DNA from 4 places in the Mesorhizobium sp. BE184 genome. Region 1 is predicted to be linked to each of the others. Evidence: predicted binding sites of a transcription regulator. Region 1 holds the regulator's gene; each other region holds the start of a gene.
The links. Region 1 encodes LexA, which represses DNA repair genes until DNA is damaged. Its sites were predicted from a motif close to TGTTCNNNNTGTGTTCNG; they were not measured.

Region 1 (4,211 bases):
ATGGCCGGCGATTCGCTGCCCGTCCCAGGCCTCACCCATATCGGCGCCACCGGCGAAGCCAACATGGTCGATGTCGGCGGCAAGGCCGAGACTGTTCGCTTCGCGGTGGCCGAAGGGTTCGTCTCCATGCAGCCGGAAACGCTGCGCATGATCCTCGACGGCAATGCCAGGAAGGGCGACGTGCTGGGCACCGCGCGCATCGCCGGTATCATGGCCGCCAAGAAGACGCATGAGCTGATCCCGCTCTGCCACCCGCTTCTGCTGACCAAGGTGTCGGTGGAGATCGAGCCCGACGAAAGCTTGCCGGGCTTGCGCGTGACGGCGCAAGCCCGCGTAACCGGCAAGACAGGCGTGGAAATGGAAGCGCTGACGGCAGCCTCCGTCGCCTGCCTGACCATCTACGACATGGCCAAGGCCGTAGACCGGGCCATGGTCATATCCGGCATTCGGCTGAAGCTGAAAAGCGGCGGAAAATCAGGCGATTACGAGGCGGCGTGATGGCGCTTGTTCCAGTCGCCGAAGCACTGCAGCGCCTGCTGGACGGCGTTGAGCCCTTGCCCGCCGAGAACGTCGCGCTGCACGAGGCTTTCGAGCGTGTCCTTGCACAGCCTCTGGTCGCCCGGCGTACCCAGCCGCCCTTCCACGCTTCCGCCATGGACGGCTACGCGGTCAAGGCGGCCGATGTGTCGACCGCGCCCGCCCAGCTCACCGTGATCGGCGCCGCGCCGGCTGGCCAGGGATTTGCCGGTACTGTGGAGCGCGGCCAGACAGTGCGTGTCTTCACCGGCGCACCGCTGCCGGCGGGTGCCGACACGGTCGTCATCCAGGAAAACGTCCGCGCCACCGGCAACGGCGTCATTGAGGTGCTGGAACCGGCCAGCCCTGGCCGCAATGTGCGAAAGGCCGGCCTCGATTTTGCCGACGGCGACGTCGTCCTTGAAAAAGGCCGGCTGCTCGATCCCGCGGCCCTTTCGCTGGCGGCTTCGGCAAACTATCCGCGAGTCCCCGTCATCGGCCAGCCGCTCGTCGCCATCATCGCCACCGGCGACGAATTGATGCTGCCGGGCGCTGAACTCGGGCCAGACCAGATCATCTCGTCCAATGCCTATGGCGTCGCCGCCGCGGCCCGCTCGGTTGGCGCGCAAGCCATTGATCTCGGCATCGCCAAGGACAGCAAGGACGCCATCGCAGCCCTGGTGCGCAAGGCGGTGGCGGCTGGCGCAAACGTCATCGTCACGCTCGGCGGCGCTTCCGTCGGCGATCACGATCTCGTCCACGACGTGCTCACCGGCGAGGGCATGACGCTGGATTTCTGGAAGATCGCCATGCGTCCCGGCAAACCGCTGATGTTCGGGCGCATGGGGCCCATCCGCTGCGTTGGCTTGCCTGGCAACCCGGTGGCGAGCCTCGTTTGTACGCAGCTGTTCCTCAAGCCGCTGCTGGCCCGCCTTGGCGGGCGGCAATTCGTGCAAGACATCCGCGAGGCACAGCTTGCCGCCCCGATGGCCGAAAACGACCAGCGCCAGGATTATGTGCGCGCCGTCGTCCACGATGGAGCAAGCAGCCTAACGGCGACGCCTTTCAGCGTGCAGGATTCGTCCATGCTGCGCATGATGGCCGACGCCAACGGCCTGATCGTGCGCGAGCCTTTCGCCCCCGCCGCCGCAGCCGGGGACCCGTGCAAGGTGCTGATGCTGCGCTGACGCCCGCGTGGCGGCGGGCTTGCTGAACAAAACGTCAACACATTCATTAAACTTTAAACGGTTGCGGAACACAACTGGAACAGATAGTGTTTGTTCTGGGTTTGTTTTTTCGATTCTGTTCGACACCCTTGGGGGCCGCAATGCTGACGCGCAAGCAACATGAACTGCTTCTTTTCATCCATGAAAGGCTGAAGGAAAGCGGCATTCCCCCTTCCTTCGACGAGATGAAGGAGGCGCTGGATCTGGCTTCGAAGTCGGGCATCCACAGGCTCATCACGGCGCTGGAAGAGCGCGGCTTCATCCGCCGGCTGCCGAACCGCGCCCGCGCCCTGGAAGTGCTTCGCCTGCCGGATTCGATCGCGCCAGGTCTCAACGCCGCGCGGAAATTCTCGCCCGGAATTATCCAGGGTGGCCTCGGCAGGCCGCAACCGAAGGAGCCGACCCGTCTGCAGGCCGCCGGCAACGACGACGATGCCGCCGCCGCCATTTCCATTCCCGTCATGGGCCGCATCGCCGCCGGCGTGCCGATCGACGCCATCCAGCACAAGACCCATTCGATTTCCGTGCCGCCGGACATGATTTCGGGCGGCGAGCACTACGCGCTCGAGGTCAAGGGCGATTCGATGATCGAGGCCGGCATTTTCGACGGCGACACGGTCATCATCCGCAACGCCAACACCGCCAGCCCCGGTGAGATCATCGTCGCCCTGGTGGACGACGAGGAGGCGACCCTCAAGCGCTTCCGCCGCAAGGGCGCATCCATCGCGCTGGAAGCGGCGAACCCCGCCTATGAAACCCGCATCTTCGGCCCCGACCGGGTCAAGGTGCAGGGTCGGCTGGTCGGGCTGATCAGGCGCTACTGATCCGGATCAGCGGCTTGGCTTGGCTTGGCTTGACGTATCGAATCCGACACGCGGCTTGGAGTTTGCCGCGCATGGTTGCGTCATTCATCTTCCGAATTTTGCTCGTCTTCCGCATTTCGTCTTTGACGGCTCGCGTCCTGGCGTGACCGGCGCTCGAACGGCGGCAGTCCCCTCGCCTCGCGCGAGAACTGCCGCTGCACGTGCCAGGGCCGGTAGTCGCCAACGATGGCGAACTGGATTTCCGCTGGCGCGGCGGCTGACTGCGGAGCGAAATACACGGCGGCGCTGCCCGATTGCGCAAGCTCCTGTCTGGTGATGACCGCAACCAGCGGGTCATGGCAGGGATCGGAAGCGGTTGCGTCGTCGATGACGATCAAGGCCGCGAATCCGCAGGCATTGCCGGCCGACCGTTCGTCCTTCACCCGCGCCACGATTGCCCCCGAGACGTGCCGCGCCACGCAACTGTCCGGTGTGCAGAGAAATGGCGTGCCGGGCGGGAGGTCGAGCGCGCCGGTTGTGACCAGCCTTGTTTCTTCGCCTTTGAGGGTTTCGGGCCCGATCACAGTTTCCGCATCAAGCGCGCGACGCCAGTTGTCGATGGTGAACTGGTTCGGCTTCGGCCGATTGACGGCGAGTTCGCCGCCGCCGATCGGCATGGCGATCAGATGCGCATCCTCCGCGACCAGGACGTCCGGCGTTCGCACGCTCGGCATGGCGAGTATGCCGCCAAGCGCGAACGGAATGGCCGCCAGGCGCAGCCGGGTCGTCGCCACGGTCGCGATCACCAGCGCGACGGTGACGAGCAGGACGGACTGGATGGACACCAGCCCGACCGCATCGACTGGCGACCGCACGGAAATCCAATCGGAGATGGCGATCATCGCCGTCAGCCCCTTTCCCACCACGTAGAGAAATGGCCCGTCGGCGCCGAACGGCATGGCGATGGCGGAGAGCACCGCGAAGGGCATCACCGCCAGCGAGACGATGGGCATCACGGCGAGGTTGGCGAACAGGCTGAGCGGCGACACGCGCTGGAAGTGCCACATGGCGAACAAGGCGGTGGCGCTGCCGGCGATGATCGTGGTCGCGGCGATGCCGACCCCGGCGCTGAAGAACCGGCCCGTGAGATCGGCGAGGAGTGAGCGCTCCGCCGGCGGGCCGCTTGCGCTTTTGGTCGCGCGGTAGTCCGACCACCACGCATAGGCGCCAACCAGCGCCGCGGTCGCTGCGAACGACATCTGGAAGCTCGGGCCGACCACCTCGTGCGGCGACACCAGGATGACGATGACCGCCGAGATGGCGAGGTTGCGCATGGTCAGCGCCGCGCGGTCGAACAGCACCGCCGTCAGCATCACCGCCAGCATGATGAAGCTGCGCTCGGCGGCGACAACGACGCCCGAAATGGAAAGGTACGCCGCGATCGAAAACAGCGCCGCCGCGGCGGCATATTTCTTCACCGGGCGTCGCGAAGAAAAGCCGGGAAACAGCGCGAAGGCGGCGCGCAGCATCACCATCACCGTGCCGGCGACCAGCGCCATGTGCAGCCCGGAAATCGAGATGATGTGGTAGATGCCGGTGCGCCGCATCGCCTCGTTGATCGGCTCGGGAATGCCGGCGCGCACGCCGACCATGAGGGCGGCGGCGA
Region 2 (4,211 bases), 150 kb from region 1:
GGCGTGCCCCTGGCGATCACCTCGCCGCCATGGATGCCGGCGGCGGGGCCTATGTCGACCACATAGTCGGCATGCAGGATGGCGTCCTCGTCATGCTCGACGACGATGACGGTGTTGCCGATGTCGCGCAGGTGCTTCAGCGTATCGAGCAGGCGGGCATTGTCGCGCTGGTGCAGGCCGATGGATGGCTCGTCCAGCACGTAGAGCACGCCGGTGAGGCCGGAACCGATCTGGCTGGCGAGGCGGATGCGCTGGCTCTCGCCGCCCGACAGCGTGCCGGAATTGCGCGCCAGCGTCAGGTAATCAAGCCCGACATCGTTGAGGAACCGCAGCCGCTCGCGGATTTCCTTGAGCACCCGCACGGCGATTTCGTTCTGCTTGTCGTTCATCTGCGACGGCAGCTCGGTGAACCATTTGTCGGCCTTGCGGATCGACTGTTCGGTCACCTCGCCGATGTGCTTGCCGGCGATCTTCACCGCCAGCGCTTCCGGCTTCAGCCGGTAGCCGTTGCAGGCCGGGCAGGGGGTGGCCGACATGAAGCGCTCGATCTCCTCGCGCATCCATGCGGATTCGGTTTCCTTCCAGCGCCGCTCCAGGTTGGGGATGACGCCCTCGAACGTCTTGGTCGTCTTGTAGGAGCGCAGGCCGTCATCATACTGGAACGCCACCTCGCGCGCGCCGGTGCCGCGCAGGATTGCCTCTTTCGCCTCGGCGCCGAGGTCCCTGAACTTGTCGCCGGGCTTGAAGCCATAGGCCTTGCCCAGCGCCTCCAGCGTCTGCGCGTAATAGGGCGAGGACGACTTCGCCCATGGCGCGATGGCGCCGTCGCGCAGCGACAGGTTCTCGTCGGGGACGATCAGCATCGGGTCGATGGCGCGCTGGCTGCCCAGCCCGTCGCAGGTCGGGCAGGCGCCGGCGGGGTTGTTGAAGGAGAACAGCCGCGGCTCGATTTCCGCAATCGTAAACCCGGACACCGGACAGGCGAACTTTTCCGAGAACAGCAGGCGCTCATGCGTCTCGTTGGCGGATTTGTTGACCGCGTCCTCGCCGGTCTGGCTGGCGTCGAGCGGCCTGTCGGCGAACTCGGCCACCGCCAGGCCCTCGGCCAGCTTCAGCGCCGTCTCGATCGAATCCGCCAGCCGCGTGGCAAGGTCGCCGCGCACCACGATACGGTCCACCACAACGTCGATGTCGTGCTTGTATTTCTTGTCCAGCGCCGGAACGTCGGCGATCTCGTAGAAGGCGCCGTCGACCTTGACGCGCTGGAAGCCTTTCTTCTGCAGTTCCAGCAATTCCTTGCGGTACTCGCCTTTGCGGCCGCGCACGATGGGCGCCATGATGAACAGGCGCGTGCCTTCGTCCAGCGCCAGCACGCGGTCGACCATCTGGCTGACCGTCTGGCTTTCGATGGGCAGGCCGGTGGCGGGCGAATAGGGAACGCCGACGCGCGCGAACAGCAGGCGCATGTAGTCGTAGATCTCGGTGACCGTGCCGACGGTCGAGCGCGGATTCTTCGAGGTGGTCTTCTGCTCGATGGAAATGGCCGGCGACAGCCCGTCGATCTGGTCGACGTCCGGCTTCTGCATCATCTCGAGGAACTGGCGCGCATAGGCCGAGAGGCTCTCGACATAGCGGCGCTGGCCTTCGGCGTAGATCGTGTCGAAGGCAAGCGACGACTTGCCCGAACCGGAAAGCCCGGTCATCACCACCAGCGAATCCCGCGGCAGGTCGAGGTCGACATTCTTGAGATTGTGTTCGCGCGCGCCGCGAATGGAAATGTATTTGTGGTCGGCCATGCCGGTCCGCCGCCTCGATATCTGATTGCCGGATTGGCGGATGCCGCCGTTCCCCTGATGTAGGTAGTTTTGCCGCTACGTCGAGATGCCGCAACCGCCCCAGCGCGTTTAACCGCCTTTGGCGGGATGCGGCAAGCAAAAAGAACAAAGGTCGAACGACTTGCTGACAGCGTGTTGGCAGGAAGTCCGTCCCGGACGCCTGACGCGACCGATCACTTTTTCTCCCATCCGTCGCTCGACACTTGACCCGGCTTCGGCGCGGGTCCAGATTTATTTCCGTCGATGAGGCCGATCGCCAGCAGGGCGATCTTCGAGCCGCAACAGGCCGTCTGCGAGACGCCGCAGGCTACGAATAGGCGCCTCCAACGACACAAGAGCAACGAGCAAGGGAGCGAGGTATGACCCCACCGGACAGTCCCAGCCGGCTCCACGTTTCGCTGGAGCCGCGGCGAACCTGAAATTGCCACGCCGACCGGCTAGGCCATGTCGGTTCGTCGAAATCCCCCACATTGAGAAACGATAGTCGGATCAGCGGCTGAACCCGCGGCGCATCCGAAAAATAACGCCGGTAAAACACTCCCGGCAAAAATGAGTTGATCTCATAAGGCCCCGACCGCTTTGCAAATGCAGCGGCGGGGCCGTTTTCGTTGCAGCAATGGGCTTTTACGCAGGCCCCGCACATCATTGGCAGGAGGTTGACGGCTCGATCGCGAGCGGCGGTCTTATTTCTTCTTCAGCTCGAACTCGTTGCCGAAGCCAGCCTCTGCGCGGACGAAACCGGATATGCGCACATCGAAATTGCCAACCTTGTACCGGCCATCTTCGGCAGGCTGTAAGTCCGGCTCCGGTTCAGCCGGCTTGACGATGCGATAATCGCCCTCGACCCCGGGCAAAGTACCGGACACCGGCTTCTCGCCCGCATGGGCGTAACCGGCGACAAAAGCCGCCAGCACAAACGCGCAGGCGCGCGCGGTAAGGATTGTTGCGCTCATCGGTAAAGCATAACGGTTCGAGCGGTTCAGGGCCAGTGGCTTCCGCAACAGGAGCTGGTCTGGCTGGCGAACGAAGATAGAAACGCCGCCTACGCCGCGGCCTTGCGTGTGTCATAGACATGGTCAACGACGCCCCATGCCCGGGCCTCCTCGGCGGTCATGAAATAATCACGGTCGAGCGTGCGCTCCACCTCCTCCAGCGTGCGGCCGCAATGCTCCGAATAGAGCCGGATCATGCGGCGCTTGATCTTGAGGATATTTTCGGCGTGGCGCTCGATGTCCGAGGCCTGGCCCTGGAAACCGCCCAGCGGCTGGTGCACGACGATCTGCGCGTTGGGCAGGGCGATGCGCCGCCCCGGCGTGCCCGCCATCAGCAGGAACGATCCCATCGACGCGGCAAAGCCCATGCAGACGGTCGAGATCGGGCAGCGCACATAGCGCATGGTGTCGTAGATGGCGAAGCCGCTGGTGACCACACCGCCGGGCGAGTTGATGTAGAGGGAGATTTCCTTGTCGGGATTGTCCGCCTCCAGCGACAGTATTTGCGCGCACACCAGCGCCGCCATGCCGTCTTCGATCTGGCCGTTGATGAAGATGATGCGCTCGCGCAGCAGCCGCGAGAAAATGTCGAAGGCGCGTTCGCCACGGCTCGATTGCTCGATCACCATCGGCACCAGGTTGGCAAGGCCGCTCATTGTCGGTTCTCCGTTCGTTGGCGGCGCTCAGGCCGCGCGCAAAAGCATGATCGTGTTGGCTGGAGCCGGCCGTGGCCGTGGCTTGCCCGAGAGGGTGAGACGGCAAGTCGGAACGCCGGCCAGCGCGACCGCGGGAATGGCGGCGAAGTCGCCATGCACGATGCGCAGGCGGGTGCCGCCGGAGGCGGAACGGGCAAGCTCGAAACTGACGGTGCTGTCGATGCCGGAGGCGTCGCCGTTTTCACGGTCGTCCCGTTCACGCCAGGAATAGCGCAGCAATCGGCAGGGATCGGCCTCAAGAACCTCGCATTCTATCGGCGCCGCGCCGGGACGCAGTTGGAAGCGGCTGCCGGCCTCGATGGCGGGATCCATGTCATTGGGCAGCAGCCACGCAGCCAAAAGCTCGGGCACGGTGAGCGCCCGCCAGACCTTTTCCGGCGGCTCGGCCAGGTCGCATTCGACAACGATCGGCGCGGCGGGCTTCTCGGTCATTGATCCATCTCCTTCAGCATCGTCTTCAGTTTTTCCACATGCGCCGGCCAGAAGGCGCGGTAGCGCTCGATCCAGCCGAGCAGCGGCCCAAGCCCGTCCGGATCAGCCCGGTAGTAGGCGTTGCGGCCGGCGCGGCGTTCCTGAACCAGCCCGGCGCCGCGCAGCACGGCCAGATGCTGCGATACGGCCGGCTGCGTCACCGACGTGCCATCGCGCAGCTGCGATACGGTCATCTC
Region 3 (4,211 bases), on a different contig from region 1:
CCGGCGTCCAGCCGCTCGCCATTGTCGAGCGTCACGCCGGTGACGCGGTTGCCCTCCCGGCCGATCGCGGCGACCGGCGCAGTGATAAGATCGACATCCATGCCGCGCAGCGCCTTGCGCAACAGAGCCAGCAGCGCATGGGCGTCGAACCAGCCTTCGCCGCTCAACCCGAGCGCGCCGGCAACCACGCCTTCCGGCGAAAGCCAGGGGAAACGCCGCCGCAGCGCCTCGATATCCTCCAGCACGATGTCGGCGCCCTCGGCGATCTGTGTCTCATGGTTCGCCTTGAGGATCGGCAGGCCTTCCTCGCCGGCGAGGATCAGATAGCCGCCTTCGCGGAAGCCGATATCGGCCTCAGTGCCGAACTCCTCGCGCAATCGCCGGAACAGGCCGAGCGTGAAGCGCGACAGGCGGATGTTTTCGGCGATGGAGAATTGCTGGCGGATCGACGCCATCGACAGGGTCGTCGCCGCGTGGGCAAACTGCGGATCGCGCTCGATCAGCGCCACCGTCCCCGAAAAGCCTTCCTTGCGCAGATGATAGGCGAGCGACGAGCCTACGATGGCCCCGCCGACGATCACGATGTCATAGTGCGCCATGATGCATGTCCCGGATTGCTTCGATGCAAACAGCTTGAGCCGCTAGACCCTTGCAAGGGCCAGCCTTGAAAGGCAAGAAGACCAGATGACCCAGACATACCGCCCGCGCCGTTCCGTGCTTTACGTACCCGCCACCAACGACAAGGCGCTGGCCAAGATCGCCACGCTTGCCTGCGACGCCGTCGTCATCGACCTCGAGGATGCGGTCGCGCCGCAGGACAAGGCCGCCGCCCGCGAAAAGCTCGGCGCCATTTTCGCCAACCGGCCCGGCAAGCGCTGCGAGATGATCATCCGCGTCAACGCGCTCGCCAGCGAATGGGGCAGCGACGATCTCGCCGCCGCCGCCGCCTGCGAACCGGACGGAATCCTCCTGCCCAAGGTGGATACGGCGCGCGATATAATCGAGGCCGGCGATGTGCTGGACGATGCCTTTGCGCCGGAAAGCGTCCGGTTGTGGGCGATGATCGAGACGCCGAAGGCGCTGCTCAACATTGGCGCCATCGCCGAACTCGGCCGCGACCCGGCTTCGCGGCTTGCCTGTTTTGTCGCCGGCACCAACGATCTGGCCAAGGAAACCGGTGTCCTCGCTTTGCCGGACCGGCGCTATATGGTGCCGTGGCTGATGCAGATATTGTTGGCTGCGCGTGCCGGCGGCCTCGATGTCGTCGATGGCGTCTTCAACGATTTCCGCGATGCCGACGGCCTGGCGCGCGAATGTGCCGAGGCGGTCGCCATGGGATTCGACGGCAAGAGCGTCATCCACCCGGCACAGATCGAGGCGGTCAACAAGTCGTTTTCGCCCTCGGAGGTGGCCTTGACGGAAGCCCGCGCCATCCGGGATGCTTTCGCCAGGCCGGAGAACGCCGGCAAGGGCGTCATCGGCCTGGATGGCAGAATGGTTGAGCGCCTGCATCTCGCCCAGGCCGAAAGACTTCTCGCCAAGGCCGGGTCGATTGGCGCATGATAACGAAGATTACAGCATAGGATCGACCCGATGCGACTCTACCGTTTCCTCACCGAAGTCGACGATTCCAAATTCTGTCACAAGGTGACCGCGGCCTTGAACAAGGGCTGGCACCTCTACGGTTCGCCCAGCTACGCCTACGACAAGAAGGGCAAGGTCATGCGATGCGGCCAGGCCGTGGTGAAGGATGTCGATGGCCAGGAATACAAGGCAGGCGAAACCAAGCTGGGCGACTGGTAGGACTTTTCCTTGCCCCTTCAGGAAGAGGTGCCGAGCGAAACGAGGCGGATAGGGCGTTTAGTTCTGAATCGCTCTAAAGCGGACAGTCCTACTCCGCCGCTTCCTCGAGCTTTTCCATGTCGTCGTCGGACAGGCCGAAATGGTGGCCGATCTCGTGGATCAGAACATGGGTGACGATGTCGCCCAGCGTCTCCTCGTTCTCGGCCCAGTAGTCGAGGATGGCGCGGCGGTAGAGCGTTATCCGGTTCGGCCCCTCGCCGGTCGCCGGGTTCCAGCGCTCGGCAATGCCGCGCCCCTCGAACAGGCCGAGCAGATCGAACGGCGTTTCCAGCGACAAATCGTCCATAATCTCGTCGGTGGGGAATTCCGCCATCTGGATGACGATCTCGCCGGTCAGTGTACGGAAATCCTCGGGCAGATGCGCATAGGCCTCCAGCGCCAGGAACTCCAGTTCCTCCAGCGAGGGCGACAGTTCGCCATGCCAGGTGCGTGTCTTGTAGATGCGGGCCATTCTTCGTCCTTCGTCTCGCGGCATATAGGCTTTTGTACGGGACTCGGCAAACGACGCTCATGCCCGGCGGGGGCGTTTCGAAAACAACAGGAATAAATTCTTTTCTTCGTGGCGCTTGACTCTTGGTCGGGCCTCGGGAATCTATAGGAACATAACAGGAACAAATAAGCAGGAAGCACCGCCATGGCGACGCACGCCGTGGCGCAGGAGACACTTTGTGCCCTGCGCCGGGAAATCGCGAGGATAGAAGGCACGCTGCCCGAACGGTTCGCCGAACCCGGTCAGGAGGGCGCAGTCGTGCTGCGCCACAACGGCCGCCCTGGCGGCGAGTCGGGCCTGCTCATTACCGGAGTCCCAGCCCTGGACGAAGCGCTGGGCGGCGGGATTTCCAAGGCAGCGTTGACCGAAATCCACGGCCAGCATGCCCGCGAAGCCGGCGCCGGGGCGGGTTTCGTGCTGGCGCTGGTCAGCCTCCTGCTGAAACAGGCGCCGCCAAAGCCGGTTCTGTGGATCGGCACATCGGGGGTTTTCGCCGAAGCGGGCCTGCCCTATGCGCATGGGCTTTCCCGCCTGTTCGGCATCATGCCGCAGGGCCTGCTGTTCGCCGAAGCGCCGAGACCGGTCGATGCGCTGTGGATCGCCGAGGAGGCGGCTGGGCTGAAGACACTGGCGACCGTCGTCATCGAGATCTCAGGCAACCCGCAACGGCTGGACCTGACGGCGACGCGCCGGCTGCACCGCCGCGCCACCGAGGCGGGCCGGCCCGTCTTCCTGCTCAGGCAATCGGCAGAGGCCGAGGCGACCGCCGCGCCCCTTCGCTTCGCCGTCGCCCCGGCGCCGGCCGGGCAGCGGCATATCCTTGGCCGGCCGCTCGCTGGTTCCATCGGGCCTCCGGCCTTCGCCATCACTCTCGACAAGAACCGTCTGGCGCCTTTGGCGCACTTCGTCCTGGAATGGAACGCCGATGAACGCACCTTTGAATCTCGCGACGCAGTCCGGCACGACAGGCCACAGGATCCTGTCGCTCTGGTTCCCTTACCTCAGCACCGACCGGATTTGGCGGCAACGGCTGGGCCGCGCATGGCTTACGGCCTGTTCCGCTTTCCCCCCGCTGCTCGTCAGCCATCGTGACGGCAACGCGCAGCGCATCGCCGCGCTCGACCATCGCGCGGAGATGCTGAAACTGAAGCGCGGCATGGGCGTTGCCGATGCGCGCGCCATGCATCCTTCGATCGAAATCGTCGAGGCAGACCCCGAAGCCGACCGCCGCCTGCTCGAAGGCCTCGCCGACTGGTGCGACCGCTACACGCCCCTGGTGGCGCTTGACGGGACCGACGGGCTTTTCCTCGACATCACCGGTTGCAGCCACCTGTTCGGCGGCGAGGAACCCCTTGTCGCCGACATGCTGCGCCGCTTTTCCGAACAGGGTCTCGAGGCCAGCGCCGCCGTCGCCGCAACGGCCGGAACCGCTTGGGCGATCACCCGTTTTCGCGGCAATATCGTCGTGCCCGATGGCGTCGAATGCGACTGGCTTTCGCCCTTGCCGCCCGCTGCGCTGCGGCTCGACGGCAAGACATGCACCGCTCTCGACAGCGTTGGCCTGCGCACGATCGAGGCGGTCATGGCGGCGCCCCGCGCGCCGCTTGTCCGCCGCTTTGGCAAGGCGCTTGTCCTGCGTCTTGATCAGGCGCTCGGCCGGATCGACGAAGCGCTGTCGCCGCGCATGCCGCTGCCGGAACTGTCGGCCGAGCGCCCGTTGGCCGAACCCGTCATGATGGTGGAAGACATCGAGCGCATCATCCTTCTCCTCGCCATTGCGCTCCAGGAAGCGCTGGAAAGGCGCGGCGTAGGCGCGCTCGGCCTGCGGCTCTTCCTGTTCCGCGTCGACGGCGCCGTC
Region 4 (4,211 bases), 750 kb from region 1:
GTACGCCGCCGATGCCGCCGGTGGCGAAAACCTTGATGCCGGCGAGTTGCGCCGCGATCATCGTGGCGGCGACCGTCGTGCCGCCCGTGCGCCCTTGCGCCACCGCGAAGCCGAGATCGGCGCGCGACAGCTTCATGGCGTCGTCGCGCAGGGCGAGCGATTCGCGCTCGCCGTCGGAGAGGCCGATCTTGATGCGGCCATCGATCACGGCGATCGTCGCCGGCACCGCGCCTTCCTCGGCGACGACCTTTTCGACATTGGCCGCCATGGCGGTGTTGTCGGGGTAGGGCATGCCGTGGGTGATGATGGTGCTTTCCAAAGCCACCACCGGCCGATGAGCCGCCAGGGCCTCCGCCACAGGCTCGTGCAGGTCGATGAACGGGCGGGCGGTTTCGAATGTCACGGGCATCTCCGGTCCGCGCATGGACGATCGCGGCTGTCGAGGGCTGTCATGCCACTTCCTCCGGTTCCGGCACAAGGGCCAGCGCAGCCGCGAAGGATTCGGTGGTGAAGCCGGGAAAGACATGCGGGCTTTCCACCGCCAGCTTCGCGGCCGCCACGCCATGGCGCACCGCCTGCCGCAATTCGACGCCGCCAAGCAACGCCGTCACCGTCGCGCCCGCCAGCGCGTCGCCGGCCCCGGTGACGTCGGAGACACGATCCGGAGCGGGCGGTGCGATGGTGAAAGCGCCTTCGGCGTCGAAACCGATGGCCGGGTTGGGTCCCGAGGTCATGACAGCGCCCTGGAGTCCCAGCGTTCGCAAGCCAGCGACAAGCTCCCGGGGCGGCGCATCATTTCCCAACCCGGTCAGCGCCTTCGCTTCATTATGATTGAGGAAGGCGAGGGTGAGCGCGCCGAATATGCCGCGCAGGCGCTGCGCCTTGGCCGGCGAAATGCCGATGGCGAAAAACGGCTTTCCGCCGACAAGGGCCGCCAGCTTTTCCAGGCCTGTAGCGGGCAGGTTGGCGTCGCAGATTACCGCGTCGGCCATCGCCACGATCTCGCGCGCCTTCGAACGCCGCAACTGCTTGGTGAAGGCCAGATCGTAGAGCGTCATGTCGGCGAAACCGACGATCAGGTCGCCATGACGGTCGAGCAGCGCCAGATAGCTTGGGCTGGCGCGGTCGAGGAAAACGGCCGAATGATCCTCCATTCCTGCTTCGCTGATGGCCCGCGATACCGCTTCCGCAGCCGCGTCGCCGCCGCGCAGCGAAAGGAGTGAAACCGATGCGCCGCGCAACTGGGCGATCCTTAGTGCGTTGAAAGCGCCGCCGCCCACTTCCTCGCGCATCATGCCGGGGTTCGATGCCGCCGGGACATAGTCGCCGGTGACGTGGCCGCGCCGGTCGATATGCGCGCCGCCGACGCCGAGGATGACAGGGCTGCTCATCGCCTCATCAACTCCGCGATTCTGTTGTCGCGAACAGGCCCAGGAGGCTTATGCTTACCCTCGATCCGAATCGGACCGTTCGTTCCCGTCCTCCATCCCTGCCGAAGCACGCGGACAGGCTCCAGGCCAAAATCGGCGGACAAAAAAAGAACAAACTGGAATATTCCTTGTTTTTCATGGAGTTGAGTACTCTTGCCAAAATGGAACAAAAGCGGTACATATTCACAGGGATCACCGGATTATCCGGCCTTCATTGACGACCAAGGGGTGATGTATCATGGCTCAGAATAGCTTGCGGCTTGTAGAGGATAAATCCGTGGACAAAACAAAGGCTCTCGACGCCGCGCTTTCGCAGATTGAGCGCGCTTTCGGCAAGGGCTCCATCATGCGGCTGGGCGCCAATGAGCAGGTCGTCGAGATCGAAACGGTGCCGACCGGTTCGCTCGGTCTGGATATCGCGCTTGGCGTCGGCGGCCTGCCGCGCGGCCGCATCGTCGAGATCTACGGGCCGGAAAGCTCGGGCAAGACGACGCTGGCGCTGCACACGGTTGCCGAGGCGCAGAAGAAGGGCGGCATCTGCGCCTTCGTCGATGCCGAGCACGCGCTCGATCCCGTCTATGCCCGCAAGCTCGGCGTCGATCTGGAGAATCTCCTGATCTCGCAGCCGGACACCGGCGAGCAGGCGCTGGAGATCTGCGACACGCTGGTTCGGTCCGGCGCCATCGACGTGCTGGTGGTGGATTCGGTCGCGGCGCTGACGCCGCGCGCCGAAATCGAAGGCGAGATGGGCGATTCTCTGCCCGGCCTGCAGGCCCGCCTGATGAGCCAGGCGCTGCGCAAGCTGACCGCCTCGATCTCGCGCTCCAACACCATGGTCATCTTCATCAACCAGATCCGCATGAAGATCGGCGTCATGTTCGGTTCGCCCGAAACCACCACCGGTGGCAACGCGCTGAAGTTCTATGCGTCGGTTCGGTTGGACATCCGCCGCATCGGCTCGGTCAAGGACCGCGACGAGGTCGTCGGCAACCAGACGCGCGTCAAGGTGGTCAAGAACAAGTTGGCGCCGCCCTTCAAGGTCGTCGAGTTCGACATCATGTATGGCGAGGGCGTGTCGAAGACTGGCGAACTGGTCGATCTCGGCGTCAAGGCCGGCGTCATCGAGAAGTCCGGCGCCTGGTTCTCCTACAATTCGCAGCGATTGGGCCAGGGGCGCGAGAACGCCAAGCTGTTCCTGCGCGACAATCCTGACACCGCGCGCGAAGTCGAGCAGTTGCTGCGACAGAATGCCGGTCTGATCGCCGAAAAATTTCTTGAGAACGGCGGCAGTGAGAACGGCGACGACGCCGAAGACGAAGCCGGCGCGATGTGATCGTCATTCCCGGCCGTTTGCCGGGCGAGTACGCGTTCATGCGTTTTTCAAGCCGCCGGCCTCGCGCCGGCGGTTTTGTTTTGACCGCTTTGAGGGCATGCGGCCACCATGATCGGCGATGCCGTTTCCGTGTTTCTGGACAGGCCACCGGACGCCCGCTAAAAGGCCATGTTCATTTCCGCCGGCTGCTGGCGGTTTCCGCGAAAAGGCATGATTATGAGTGGCGTCAACGAGATACGGTCGGCATTTCTCGGCTATTTCCGCAAGGAGGGGCACGAGGTCGTAGCCTCTAGCCCGCTCGTGCCGCGCAACGATCCGACATTGATGTTCACCAATGCCGGCATGGTTCAGTTCAAGAATGTCTTCACCGGTTTGGAGACACGGCCCTATTCGCGCGCCACGACATCACAGAAATGCGTGCGCGCCGGCGGCAAGCACAACGATCTCGACAATGTCGGCTACACCGCCCGCCATCACACCTTCTTCGAGATGCTCGGCAACTTCTCCTTCGGCGACTATTTCAAGGAGCGCGCCATCGAGCTCGCCTGGAACCTGATCACCAAGGAGTTCGGGCTGTCGAAGGACCGCCTTCTGGTCACGGTCTACCACACGGACGACGCCGCCGCCGGCTTCTGGAAGAAGATCGCCGGCCTGTCCGAGGACCGCATCATCCGCATCGCCACCAGCGACAATTTCTGGGCGATGGGCGATACCGGTCCATGTGGCCCGTGTTCCGAAATCTTCTACGACCATGGCGAGAGCATTCCCGGTGGTCCTCCCGGCAGCCCGGATGAGGATGGCGACCGTTTCATCGAGATATGGAACCTCGTCTTCATGCAGTTCGAGCAGTTGACAAAGGAGGAGCGCGTCGACCTGCCGCGTCCGTCCATCGACACCGGCATGGGGCTGGAGCGTGTCGCCGCGGTCATGCAGGGCGTGCATGACAATTACGACATCGACCTGTTCCGCGCTCTTATCCGCGCTTCGGAAGAGGCGACAGGCGTCAAGGCGGAAGGCAAGAACAGGGCGAGCCACCGGGTCATCGCCGACCATCTGCGCGCCTCGTCCTTCCTGATCGCGGATGGCGTTCTGCCGTCCAACGAAGGCCGCGGCTATGTCCTGCGCCGCATCATGCGCCGCGCCATGCGCCATGCCCAGCTTCTGGGCGCCGCCGATCCCCTGATGTGGCGGCTGGTGCCGGCGCTGGTGCGCGAGATGGGCCAGGCCTATCCGGAACTGGTGCGCGGGCAGGCATTGATTGCCGAGACGCTTAAGCTGGAGGAGACGCGCTTCCGCAAGACGCTGGCGCGCGGCCTTGGCCTGCTCAACGACGCGACGGAAAACCTCGCCAGCGGCGATCGCCTCGACGGCGAGACCGCCTTCAAGCTTTACGACACTTACGGATTTCCGCTCGACCTGACGCAGGATGCCTTGCGCCAGCGCGGTAT

Region 2: a site for LexA is predicted at 1,937-1,954, ahead of uvrA (excinuclease ABC subunit UvrA). Genes of this name have one in related genera too.
Region 3: a site for LexA is predicted at 2,460-2,477, ahead of J2X35_RS12595 (metallopeptidase family protein). Genes of this name have one in related genera too.
Region 4: a site for LexA is predicted at 1,527-1,544, ahead of recA (recombinase RecA). Genes of this name have one in related genera too.

The regions. Positions count from the first base shown of each region.
Region 1 covers NZ_JAVDVU010000001.1:1,350,160-1,354,370, forward strand. Annotated here, with positions in the region: gene moaC (cyclic pyranopterin monophosphate synthase MoaC) at 1-498, shown strand; gene glp (gephyrin-like molybdotransferase Glp) at 498-1,703, shown strand; gene lexA (transcriptional repressor LexA) at 1,844-2,566, shown strand; gene J2X35_RS06660 (ComEC/Rec2 family competence protein) at 2,647-4,211, opposite strand, start outside.
Region 2 covers NZ_JAVDVU010000001.1:1,198,008-1,202,218, forward strand. Annotated here, with positions in the region: gene uvrA (excinuclease ABC subunit UvrA) at 1-1,796, opposite strand, end outside; gene J2X35_RS05920 (hypothetical protein) at 2,519-2,788, opposite strand; gene J2X35_RS05925 (ATP-dependent Clp protease proteolytic subunit) at 2,878-3,483, opposite strand; gene J2X35_RS05930 (SRPBCC domain-containing protein) at 3,511-3,975, opposite strand; gene J2X35_RS05935 (metalloregulator ArsR/SmtB family transcription factor) at 3,972-4,211, opposite strand, start outside.
Region 3 covers NZ_JAVDVU010000002.1:938,040-942,250, reverse strand. Annotated here, with positions in the region: gene J2X35_RS12610 (FAD-binding oxidoreductase) at 1-599, opposite strand, end outside; gene J2X35_RS12605 (CoA ester lyase) at 685-1,563, shown strand; gene J2X35_RS12600 (DUF1737 domain-containing protein) at 1,594-1,803, shown strand; gene J2X35_RS12595 (metallopeptidase family protein) at 1,892-2,314, opposite strand; gene J2X35_RS12590 (hypothetical protein) at 2,498-3,445, shown strand; gene J2X35_RS12585 (DNA polymerase Y family protein) at 3,330-4,211, shown strand, end outside.
Region 4 covers NZ_JAVDVU010000001.1:598,478-602,688, forward strand. Annotated here, with positions in the region: gene J2X35_RS02820 (pseudouridine-5'-phosphate glycosidase) at 1-403, opposite strand, end outside; gene J2X35_RS02825 (carbohydrate kinase family protein) at 450-1,391, opposite strand; gene recA (recombinase RecA) at 1,669-2,763, shown strand; gene alaS (alanine--tRNA ligase) at 2,980-4,211, shown strand, end outside.